DNA from 2 places in the Thiomicrorhabdus hydrogeniphila genome. Region 2 is predicted to be linked to the other one. Evidence: riboswitches for the same ligand, from Rfam matches in the RefSeq annotation. Region 2 holds a riboswitch; the other holds the start of a gene.

Region 1 (5,917 bases), 350 kb from region 2:
CCTCAGCAAAACCACTGTGCACACTAAAACACGCCGACAAAAGCTCTAAAGCAGAACGAACTGTTGGTTTACGTTGATCTTCAGATTCTAATTGCGTGGCACCAATAACAAAGTAATGCTTCTCTTTAGGTGCTATATAAATGGGGTAACGAGGGTGCATTAACCTAACGGGGCGTTGCAAAACTACATCGGGTGCAAAGACTCTAATCACCTCACCCCTTACCCCTCTAAGTTGATTATTTGATTGCATCTGATGTTTTGTTTGAGATTGTATTGGAACTTTTGTTTGGTCTTGTTGCAGCCCCATTCCTCGGCAGTCAATAACCCAGTCATACCCCGTTAATTTTTTATTATTTACCCATACAGCTTGGTCTGTGGTTTTTACCATTGAATCGGTATGCCAAACCACATCATTTTTACGAATTTCAATGGCCATCGCCTCTAAAAGTTGGCGATTGTCTAATTGTCCTTCATTGGGTAAAAACAACCCTTTTTTAAGACGTGAATTTAATTCTGGCTCTAATTGCTGAATTTGCTGTAAATCAAACTCTGAATAATCTTGGCCTTTTAAACGGCTTGTAAACTGTTTTAAGCTAGCAATATCTTGATCAAACGTCACAATTAAACTGCCCGCTTGTTGAAAAAACACGGGGGTGCTTAATTTTTTTATAAATTCAGGCCATAAAATCAACGCTTTTTCACCCATTTTCATAATCTTTAAATCACAATCGGCCGACTCCGCAAGCGGAGCCAACATAGCGGCCGCTAAATAGCCTGCACTTTGTTTGGCATCACCATTGTCTTTATCAAATAAAGTGATTTGGTAATCTTTCATTAATGAAACAGTGAGCATTCTGCCTAATAAACCCGCACCCAAAATAGCGATTTTAGGTAGCGCCATTTTGGGTAACGCCACTTTGGATTTAGTCAAATTCACCTGCGGGTCCACAATTACGCCTCCTTTTGGTAAATTTGACTGCCAGCATCCCTAAATTCTTGCGATTTTTCTTTCATACCGACTTGAATACTTTCTAACGAAATTTCGGTAATTTGGCCATTTTCATCATCGTGCAAACGCACTTTTTCTTGCTCATTAGCGTAATCACGCACTTCTTGACTGATTTTCATAGAGCAGAATTTTGGTCCACACATAGAACAAAAATGTGCTACTTTTCCTGATTCTTGCGGAATGGTTTCATCGTGATATTCACGTGCACGCTCTGGGTCTAACCCTAAATTAAATTGGTCTTCCCAACGAAATTCAAAGCGTGCTTTAGATAAGGCGTTATCTCTAATTTGAGAACCAGGATGACCTTTAGCCAAATCACCTGCATGGGCGGCAATTTTATAAGCCATTAAACCTTCTTTAACATCGTCTTTATTAGGTAAACCTAAATGCTCTTTGGGCGTAACATAACAAAGCATGGCACAACCATACCAACCAATATTCGCTGCTCCAATACCCGATGTAATGTGATCATAACCAGGCGCAATATCGGTAGTTAACGGCCCTAAAGTGTAAAAAGGCGCTTCACCACATTCATCAATTTGTTTTTCTACATTTTCTTTAATCATATGCAATGGAATATGACCAGGCCCTTCAATAATGACCTGAACATCATGCTTCCAGGCAATTTTGGTCAGTTCACCCAAGGTTTCTAATTCGGCAAATTGTGCTTCATCATTAGCATCAGCAACCGAACCTGGGCGTAAACCATCACCAAGCGAAAAGGTAACGTCATACGCTTTCATAATCTCGCAAATGTCTTCAAAATGCGTGTACAAAAAGTTTTCTTGATGATGGGCTAAACACCATTTAGCCATAATTGAACCACCACGAGAAACAATCCCTGTTACACGTTTAGCCGTCATTGGTACATAACGCAATAACACACCCGCATGAATGGTAAAGTAATCTACGCCCTGTTCGGCTTGTTCAATTAAGGTATCTCTAAACACTTCCCAAGTTAAGTCTTCGGCCACGCCATTTACTTTTTCTAAGGCCTGGTAAATCGGTACTGTACCAATAGGAACAGGTGAATTACGCATAATCCATTCACGGGTTTCATGAATATTACGCCCGGTTGATAAATCCATTACCGTGTCTGCTCCCCATTTGGTTGACCAAACTAATTTTTCAACCTCTTCGGCAATAGATGAACCCACCGCAGAGTTACCAATATTGGCGTTTACTTTAATTAAAAAGTTACGGCCAATAATCATAGGTTCTGATTCTGGATGATTGATATTACAAGGGATCACCGCACGACCGCGTGCGACTTCGTCACGCACAAACTCTGGCGTAATCATTTGAGGAATACTGGCACCAAAAGATTGCCCTGGATGTTGTTGGGTTAATTCTGAATCAGTAACTTCTAACCGGCGCATGTTTTCACGAATCGCAATGTATTCCATCTCAGGCGTAATAATGCCTTGGCGTGCGTAGTGCATTTGAGTGACATTTTTGTCTTTTTTGGCGCGTTTTACATTGGGCAAGTTATCAAAACGAATATGGTCTAACCCTTCATTTGCCAATCGACCTTGGGTAAATTTTGAGGTAACAGAATCTAATTCTTCTACATCACCACGCGCATCTATCCAGTTCGATCGCAATTTTGGCAAACCTTGATAAACGTCAATTTTTACTTGCGGGTCGGTGTAAACACCCGATGTATCGTAAACCGGAATGGCATCATTTTTAATATACGTTGGATTATCACGGCTACCGCTAATGGTATCGCTTACTGCAATTTCTCGCATGGCGACTTTGATTGGGTGCAATTTACCCTCAACATAGACTTTTTTGGAATTTGGAAAAGATTGACCCGATACATTTTGAATAAATGCTTCAGCTTCTGCACGACGTTGACGACGATCGGTTTTTGGTTGGTTATTGGTATTCATCACTCTGCCTTATTTAATTATGATTAATCATAAAAATTAATTAAAAGGCGGAGCTCTATAGACTGTAGATTCAGATTAAGAGATCAAAAACGCTAAAAATGTAATCGCAATAATAGCCACAAGATTTACCAGGCCTGGTAAAACTGAGTAAAAAGGTATGATTACAACGCTCATTACAAATTTATTAACAAACCATTAAAAACATAGGTTAAAACAATTTTGACCGCAAAAGATTTGCGTTAATCTGATTGTTCCCTTCGCTGGCATTATCCAGATCAGGTTCTACGGATCCCGCTTTCGCGATCTCAGCCTAAAGGCACTCCGACATAAATCAGGGCTAAGTATATAGGTAGATTGTTACATGAGTCAATGCATAAAAAGATAAATTCATCTCAACAAATACTCAATAAATCGTCATCCTAAATTGTATTTGTTTTGTATTTGTTTTGTATTTGTTTTGTATTTGTTTTGTATTTGTTTTGTATTTGTTTTGTATTTGTTAATATTTTTTTACTTATTGAATAACCTGATTTACTATAAGGCACATATTCATAATTACCATTCATACAGGTTAATAAACATGCCAGAAAACCAAACAATTACTTTGAATCAAAACACAAAAACCAGCCATTATTTAACGCAAATCTGTTTTGGTTTTATTCTAGGTTTTCTTGCATTTAATCTGCAAGCAGCCGACGTTTTTAACAACCAGACTTGCAACAGTTTATTTAAAGATAAACAGTTAAACCAAATTTGTCATTCGGCAATAAAGGGGGATGCTAAAGCCCGCTATACAATGGCTAAATTCTTTACTGATCCAAGAACGAGCTTTCCCAAAAAGATGAACTATGCGTATTTTTGGCACTTAAAACTTGCTCGTCAAATTCTTAAAGAAAACCTAAACGAACCCGCTTATACAGACATTTTATATAACACAGGAGTCCTTTATGCTGACGGATTAGGTACGCCGGCAAATGGTAAAAAAGCGCTTTATTGGTTTAAACAAGCTGCAGAACGCGGTCACTCTATGGCTATGACACGTTTATTTTTAGCTTATGAAAATGCACAAGGCACTGAAAAAAATACTCAAAAGGCACAAAAATGGTTACAAAAAGCCATTGAACTTAAAAACCCTGAAGCGCAAATTTTAATGGCCCAACAGTTAATGCAAGGGTCTGGTGTTCCTAAAGATATTCAAAAAGGGGTAAGCTTTTTAAAAGAAGCCGCGCAAGAAGATTCTGCTAAAGCGAACTATATTTTAGGTAAATATTATTTAATGGCGCCAGAAATGCAAAATCCACCACATTTAACCGAAGCAAAACAGTATTTTGGAAACAGCTGTAAATTACATTTTTTAATCGGTTGTAAACGATATTATGACTTAGACAACCCAAGTCAAACCCTACCCTCTAAGCCAAATAAATCAACTCAAACGATAGATTTTAAATAATAAAATTTCTAAATATTCACGCATAAAAAACGCATAAATATTTATTTGCATTCATTCCACCTTAATACATGACTTTAAGGTGGTAACTCAGTAAAATCAACACACCTTTAAAACTGCAAAGCAGATATAACCTATAAATATTGGCCAAATTATGTTTAAAATTCAAGAAATCGATCCTGTTTACTATCGCAAACAAACTCGCAAAGCTACGCTTATTGTTATCAGCATTTTTATTGTTATTGGCTTTGGTACAGCCTCACTTGCCCTACACTGGTTTGGGCAACATTCTAATAACCACTTAGTCTTAAACTTTATGGGGGCATTTGTTGGTTTATTAATCACAGCGGCAATTGTTAAGGTGTATTTGGCCGATAAGGAATGGATGAAAGAAGCCATTTATGCCTGGCGTTTAAAACGTAATCTAATGTATATCACTAACTCTTTAGCTAATATTCAAAAAGCGGTGGATCATGGTGATGAAAAAGCGATGAAAATATTGCGTTTTTATCATCTTGGATTAGAACAAATGCATAAGTTGGATGATAATAATCAGGCTTTATTAGACCTGCTATTAGAAAAGAAAAATCTAGAAGAGAAACTGAATGAAAAAGGCATTAGTTTAAATCAAACTGAATTTGATTTTGAATCAACAGAAGAATACAAACTTAACTGATTGTCAGTTGTGATTTTTTTAATTCATCAACACTAAAAATCAATTTTAAAATTCAAGAATGAATTAAGGTTTAAATATTTTAATTCATTCTGCATAAGCAATAAAATCATTCAAGCTAATTGGACTTTTACAGTCTAAAGACTTAAATAGACTAAAAATCCAAACCTTAATCTCGATTTCGCCAAATTTTAGAAACCGCTCTATCCGTACCTAAACCCGCCACAATTAGGCATAATAACCCAACCGCACCAAATAAAATCACTGGTAAAAGACCTGCCATTTGATTAATCAGCATTGAAAAATAAAGCGCCACAGAAGCAATTATTATAAAAAGCACTCCCATAACAGCCAAAATTTTACGGTGTGATGAGCTATAACTATAGTCTTCATCACTTTCACCATTATCAAATATATTTAAAATTGGTGAAAATAGTTTTACAAGAATGTCTTTCATATTTTACTAAGCGTAATTAACGCAACTCCTAATTAACGTGAATAGTACATGACTATTCACTACCTTAATCTATGTTTTTATTTTCAAGTATGAATTACTGAAAATAAAAACATAGAAAAGTTTAAAAACTTTAAATTATTATTTACATTATAAAATACATTAGTAAGCTAAACTCTTATTTAAGTCCGATAAAGCGATATCAAGCATATCAGTTACCCCGACAAATTGATCTAACAATTTATCTTTTTCTTTAAGGTCATCTATCGTTAAATCCGCATTTGAATTCATCATAGTCATTGCCTTTGCTACTAATTGATGCTGTTGTATATGCAGCTCATTTACCTTTAAGTATTCCGGCATCCTTGCTATAGAGTCTGAATTTTTTATTAATTCTGACAAAGCTTTACCAACTTCACAATGTTCTGCATTTGTGGCT
Region 2 (5,917 bases):
GAGCGGCTTCGGCCAAATCCCAAACATCGTCAGCGCCTACACGCTGTTCTGGTCGTGTTGAGAACTTAACAGCAATATTGTCAAAACCAAAATCAGCATAGGTTTCAAAGACTAAATCGATACAACCTTGAACCTCTTCCTTAATCTGCTCTTCTGTACAGAAGATATGGGCATCATCTTGTGTAAATGAACGAACACGCATTAAACCATGCAGGGTTCCTGATGGTTCATTACGGTGTACGGTACCAAATTCAGCAATACGAATCGGTAAATCACGGTAACTGGTTAGGTGACGGTTATAAACCTGAATATGACCAGGACAGTTCATCGGCTTAACCGCGTAATCACGGTTGTCGGTTTCTGTGGTGAACATATTGTCTTTAAATTTATCCCAGTGACCTGATTTTTCCCATAATGAGCGGTCTAAAATCAATGGGGTACGAATTTCATCATAATCATTAGCAACCAACTGACCACGCATATACTCTTCTACAATACGGTATAAGGTCATTCCTTTTGGGTGCCAAAAAGCCATTCCAGGGGCTAAATCTTCAACGTGAAATAGATCTAATGTTCTACCTAGTTTACGGTGATCACGCTTTTCTGCTTCTTCCATCATGTGCAAGTAATCTTTTAAAGATTGCTTATCTGGGAAGGCAACGCCGTAAATACGCTGCAACATAACGTTATCTGAATTACCACGCCAGTAAGCACCCGCAACATGAGTTAGTTTTAGTGCCTTAACAAACCCCATGTTTGGCAAGTGAGGACCAACACACATATCGACATATTCTTCGTGAAAATAAAAACCAAATTCCGTTTCATTAGGTAAATCACGAATTAATTCTAATTTGTAATCCTCACCACGAGATTCAAATGTTGCCACGGCTTCTTCACGTGATAACATTTTTTTAATTACTGGATATTTGGTTTTAGCTAATTCCAACATACGCTTTTCGATTTTTTTCAAATCGTCAGGCGTAATTTTATATTCCATATCAATGTCATAATAAAAGCCATTGTCGATAACTGGTCCAATGGCCATTTTGGCATCTGGAAACAATTGCTTTAAGGCATGACCTAATAAGTGCGCACAAGAGTGACGCATAATATGTACGCCCTCTTCATCTCGCATGGTAATAATTTCAACACTTGCATCTTCAGAGATTAAATCACTCGCGTCTTTTAGCTGACCATTTACACGTCCTGCTACCGTAGCCTTTGCCAGCCCCGTCCCAATACTTTCAGCCACTTGCATAACTGATGTAGCTTGATCAAACTGTTTAGTAGAACCATCTGGTAACGTAATGATTGGCATCGATTTAGTCTCTTATTTCTGATATTTACAAAGTTTAAAAAATTAAGCCCGTTATTTTAACATTTTCTCATAAGTTTTATATATATTTTACATAAACATATCTATAAAGATTTATACATAACTTATGGATAAGATAAAAATAGACAATAAACTTTCTTTAGACATATAAATACACATAAGAACTGATACTTATTTCTAATTGCTCTGTAATTTACAATTAAAGTATTTAAAGGAACAATAAACACATATTTTTATGTTTATAAACGATTTACCAGGCCTGGTAAATTCGTTTTTTTACATTTATAAATTTAAAAAATTACAACCCCATACTATCTGCATCTGCTAATGCCAATTGTGAGGTTTCATCAAACTGTTCTAACGTTAGATTAAAAAATGCTAACGCCTCTAATAACTTAGCAGGAGGGTTTTCTATATCACCTTCTAATATATCGGCAATACCATTATCAAACCCCAGCCTAAATACCGCATTCTCAGCCAAATACGTTAAATAAGCAAAAGGTTGAAACTTAGGATCTGTTTTTTCTGGATTATGATGAAATGCCACACCCATTACAACAACCGTTGCAAAATTCCATTCCTGCAATAAACGTGCACTCATTAATGCATGATAAGTACCAAACACTTCATTTTCAGCCTGTGGTAATTTTGAAACATCAAAATCTGTCTCCTTAATCACTTCAAGATATTTATCTCTATCTTCCATTGCTAAAAGATATACGCCTATATCCCGCATTAATGCCGCTAAAAATGCCTCACCAGAATCTAATTTAACGATTTTAGCCAATCTTTGAGCAATTAAGGCCGACAAAAAAGAATGTCTTAAAAAATGTTTATCACTAAATGGGGGTTTACGTTTAAATGACGTTTGATATTGAATAAGATGCGCCATTAAACGCATCTCCTTTAAACCAATTCGAGTCACCGCATCAGATAAATCATTAACTTCTTTACCCGTTGTATATTTTGCGCTGTTCGCCATATTAATTAATCCAGCCACCAAACGTGGATCTTGGGCAATTAATTGCACTATTTTATCCATAGGTAAACTTTCATTAGCAACTAACGCTTGCTCAAGCTTCATTAAAGCATCTGGGAAATGCGGTAAATCATCTATCGATTTTAAACGCTGCATAATCTCTTTACTAATATTTGGTTTTACACTCTCAGACATCTACGAACCCTTTAACACATTTTAATAGCTTATATTTTTATATAAGACTTGGATGATTTCCATTTTAACCAACTTTACTGTACAATCCGCAAAAAATTTATACCTAAATACATTAACTAACGTTTTTAAATCAAAAACGGTTAGTTTGCCAGGGGTGGTCACTTAAGACCTGAGATTTCGAGATACCGAAAGACCCTTTGAACCTGATCCAGCTAATACTGGCGTAGGAAAGGCACAATCTAGTCAAAAAGATAACCATTGAGTTTGCTCAAATAATTTGGGCAGGCTTAACTTGTGTTTTCTCAGTCTATATTTTACTGCCTTTTCTTGCCCTATAAGGAAAGCGCATGACCAACAAACTTAAGCCTATTACTTTGGCTATATTCGCCGCAATTTCAAGCAATCCATCTTTTGCAGACGACCTTAAACCTGTTGTTGTCAATGCCGACCTACGTGAAACAAGCAAACAAGACATGCCAACCAGCGTTGACGTAAAAACCCAGGCCGATTTGCAAGACCAAGGTGCAATTGAATTTGATGACGTTCTGTTGAAAACGCCAAATGTAAACTTTTCTGGTCAAAGCTCGCATGCTCGCCACATTCAAATACGCGGTATTGGTGAACGTGATGAATACACAGGTGCACCAAATTCAAGTGTCGGTTTTTCAATTGATGATATGGATTTTAGCGGTATTGGTATGGCTGGCAATCTATTTGACGTTAAGCAAGTTGAAGTACTTCGCGGCCCGCAAAACACTCGTTATGGCCAAAGTGCCATTGCTGGTTTAATTCACATTGAATCAAATGACCCAACACCCTACCAAGAAAGCATGGCCGAAATGAGCTTGGGCCAAGATAACTTAAAAGAAATTGGTTTTATGACCAGCGGACCTGTGAGCTCCAAAGAAGATGCAACACAATACCGCTTCTCTCTATTTAAACACACCAGTGATGGCTTTAGAGACAACAAAACACTAGATAGAACTGATACTAATGGTCGTGATGAATTAACCTTACGTGGTAAATTACGCTTTTTCCCAGATTCAGACACGACCGTTGATGTATCTGTATTGCATGCTGATTTAAATAATGGATATGATGCATGGTCAGCAGATAATAGCTTTACAACCCTTTCAAACGACCCCGGGAAAGATACTCAACTGTCTAACGCCGCATCGGTAAAAGTTAACTGGCAAGCCAATCCAAACTTTATCTTCACAAGTAAAACAAGCTTTACAAATTCTGATATGACTTATGGTTATGACTATGACTGGGGGCCAACAACTGCATGGGGTGATAACTACGAAAATGTAAAAGAACGTAAATCTTTTACTCAAGAACTTCGTTGGTTATCTACACCTAAATCAAAATTATTTGGTAATACCGATTGGTTGGTCGGCCTATACGGCTCTCATCTTGCAGAAACCAATAACGAAAATGATGCTGGCTCGCTATCTTCTAGTGACTACACAATTAATAAGCTCGCTAGTTTTGGGCAAATCGACATCCACACCAATGAAAAAACCACCGTATCAGCAAGCTTAAGAATTGAAAAAAATGAAAGTACATTTAAAGAGTACCCCAATCGTTTTAATCCAAGTGAAACACTATGGGGTGCAAGCCTAAGTTACAGCTACAAATACAATGACAAACATACCGCGTATGCAAGTATTACTCGTGGTTATAAAGCAGGAGGTTTTAACTCTGATCTTGCAGGAACGGCCAATCAAAATTTTGCTGCTGAAACCCTTTATAATTATGAAATTGGCTTAAAATCTAATCTCGCTGAGTATGGCCTAACCTCTGACATCACGGCTTTTTATATGGACCGTTTCAACCCACAATTTGATGGTTACACATCACCAACAGTTACAGGCGTTGACCCTTGGAAATTTTATACCGAAAACTTTACCTACGCTCAGAACTATGGCCTAGAAGCCAACATTAACTGGACAGCAAACAAGAACTGGAATTTATACGCTTCAGCAGGCTTAATTCAAACCAATGTAGAAGGAAATCCAGCATCAAGCTACTATGTTATTGTTAATCGTGAACAAGCACACGCACCAAACTATCAAATTAATGTTGGAGCTAAGTATAGAAATTCAAACGGATTCTACACACAGGCTGACATAACTGCTGTTGACAAGTTCTATTTTGATAATGTTCATAATTATGCATCAAAAGCGTATGTTATTACTAATGCACGAATTGGTTACGAAACAGCTGATTATGAGATTTATCTGTGGGGCAAAAACTTAACTGATGAAAGATATGCTACTAGAGGCTTTTATTTTGATTTAGATGGCTCTGGTGAAAAAGGCTTTATTCGCTTAGGTGATCCTCGTCAAATTGGTGTTACAGGGCGCGTTTATTTTTAATTGCTTGTAGAATAAAGGGTTTAACCAACCCTTTTGGAGTTTGTACAGATGAAAGTTTCAGTTGATATAAGCCTTTACCCTTTACAAGAAAACTATAGAGACCTTGTAAAGAACTTTATAAATGACATCGAAAACATGCCGAATACGACCGTAACAACAAACGCCATGAGCACCACTTTATTTGGTAATTACCAAGATATTATGCCGGTACTTAAACAAGCCATGCAAAATGCTTTACAAGAGATTCCACAAAGCGTTTTTATCATTAAACTTTCTGGCGGTTGCCACTAAATATAGAGAAAACCCTTATGCCTAAAACTCAAGGATATGAATCTCACGCCACCGCTTATGATGAGTGGTTTGATGAGAACCCTGCTATTTATCAAGCTGAAATTGCAGCGATTACACAACTTTTACCAGAAGGTAAAGGTATTGAAATAGGTGCTGGTAGCGGACGTTTTACTGCTCCGCTTAATATAGATACTGGCATTGAGCCAGCTTTAGCAATGAGAGATCAAGCTAAAACAAGAGGCTTATCTCTTATTGATGGCGTTGCAGAAGCACTACCTATTGATGATCAGCAATTTGATTTTGCTATTTTTATCACTTCTACCTGTTTTTTAGATAATCCTCTAAAGGCTTATCAAGAAGCCGCTAGAGTGACCAAAGATAATGGCAAAATCGTTATTGCCTTTTTAGAAAAAAACTCACCTTTAGGAAAAATGTACGAAGAACACAAACACAATAGCCCTTTTTATTGTGATGCAACGTTTTACACTTACACGGATATTAAAGGATTTTTACACCAAGCGGGTTATAAAAATCTTAAAAGCGTGCAAACCGTTTTACCTGAAACCGATAATCAAAAAACCACTCACATTTTACCTGGCCACGATTTAGGCGCCTTTGTTGTAATTTGTGCAGAAAAATAAAGGAAACATAATGAAAGTATCCGTTGAAATTAGTATGTACCCATTACAAGAGAAATACTGCCAACCGATTATTGATTTTATTGATCGTTTAGAT

What was found. Region 2 has a riboswitch for thiamine pyrophosphate ahead of ACYQ0E_RS08970 (TonB-dependent receptor). Riboswitches for the same ligand answer to the same signal wherever they lie in the genome.
Region 1: it holds a riboswitch for thiamine pyrophosphate, as region 2 does, so the genes downstream of both, thiC (phosphomethylpyrimidine synthase ThiC) here and ACYQ0E_RS08970 (TonB-dependent receptor) in region 2, are expected to answer to the same signal.

The regions. Positions count from the first base shown of each region.
Region 1 is NZ_BAAHXL010000001.1:1,625,675-1,631,591, forward strand. It holds gene ACYQ0E_RS07390 (FAD-dependent oxidoreductase) at 1-949, opposite strand, end outside; gene thiC (phosphomethylpyrimidine synthase ThiC) at 952-2,904, opposite strand; TPP riboswitch at 3,140-3,238, opposite strand; gene ACYQ0E_RS07400 (tetratricopeptide repeat protein) at 3,485-4,354, shown strand; gene ACYQ0E_RS07405 (DUF3087 family protein) at 4,506-5,027, shown strand; gene ACYQ0E_RS07410 (hypothetical protein) at 5,194-5,481, opposite strand; gene ACYQ0E_RS07415 (methyl-accepting chemotaxis protein) at 5,641-5,917, opposite strand, start outside.
Region 2 is NZ_BAAHXL010000001.1:1,976,810-1,982,726, forward strand. It holds gene thrS (threonine--tRNA ligase) at 1-1,318, opposite strand, end outside; gene ACYQ0E_RS08965 (HDOD domain-containing protein) at 1,635-2,510, opposite strand; TPP riboswitch at 2,651-2,758, shown strand; gene ACYQ0E_RS08970 (TonB-dependent receptor) at 2,858-4,891, shown strand; gene ACYQ0E_RS08975 (YkoF family thiamine/hydroxymethylpyrimidine-binding protein) at 4,940-5,182, shown strand; gene ACYQ0E_RS08980 (class I SAM-dependent methyltransferase) at 5,200-5,823, shown strand; gene ACYQ0E_RS08985 (YkoF family thiamine/hydroxymethylpyrimidine-binding protein) at 5,834-5,917, shown strand, end outside.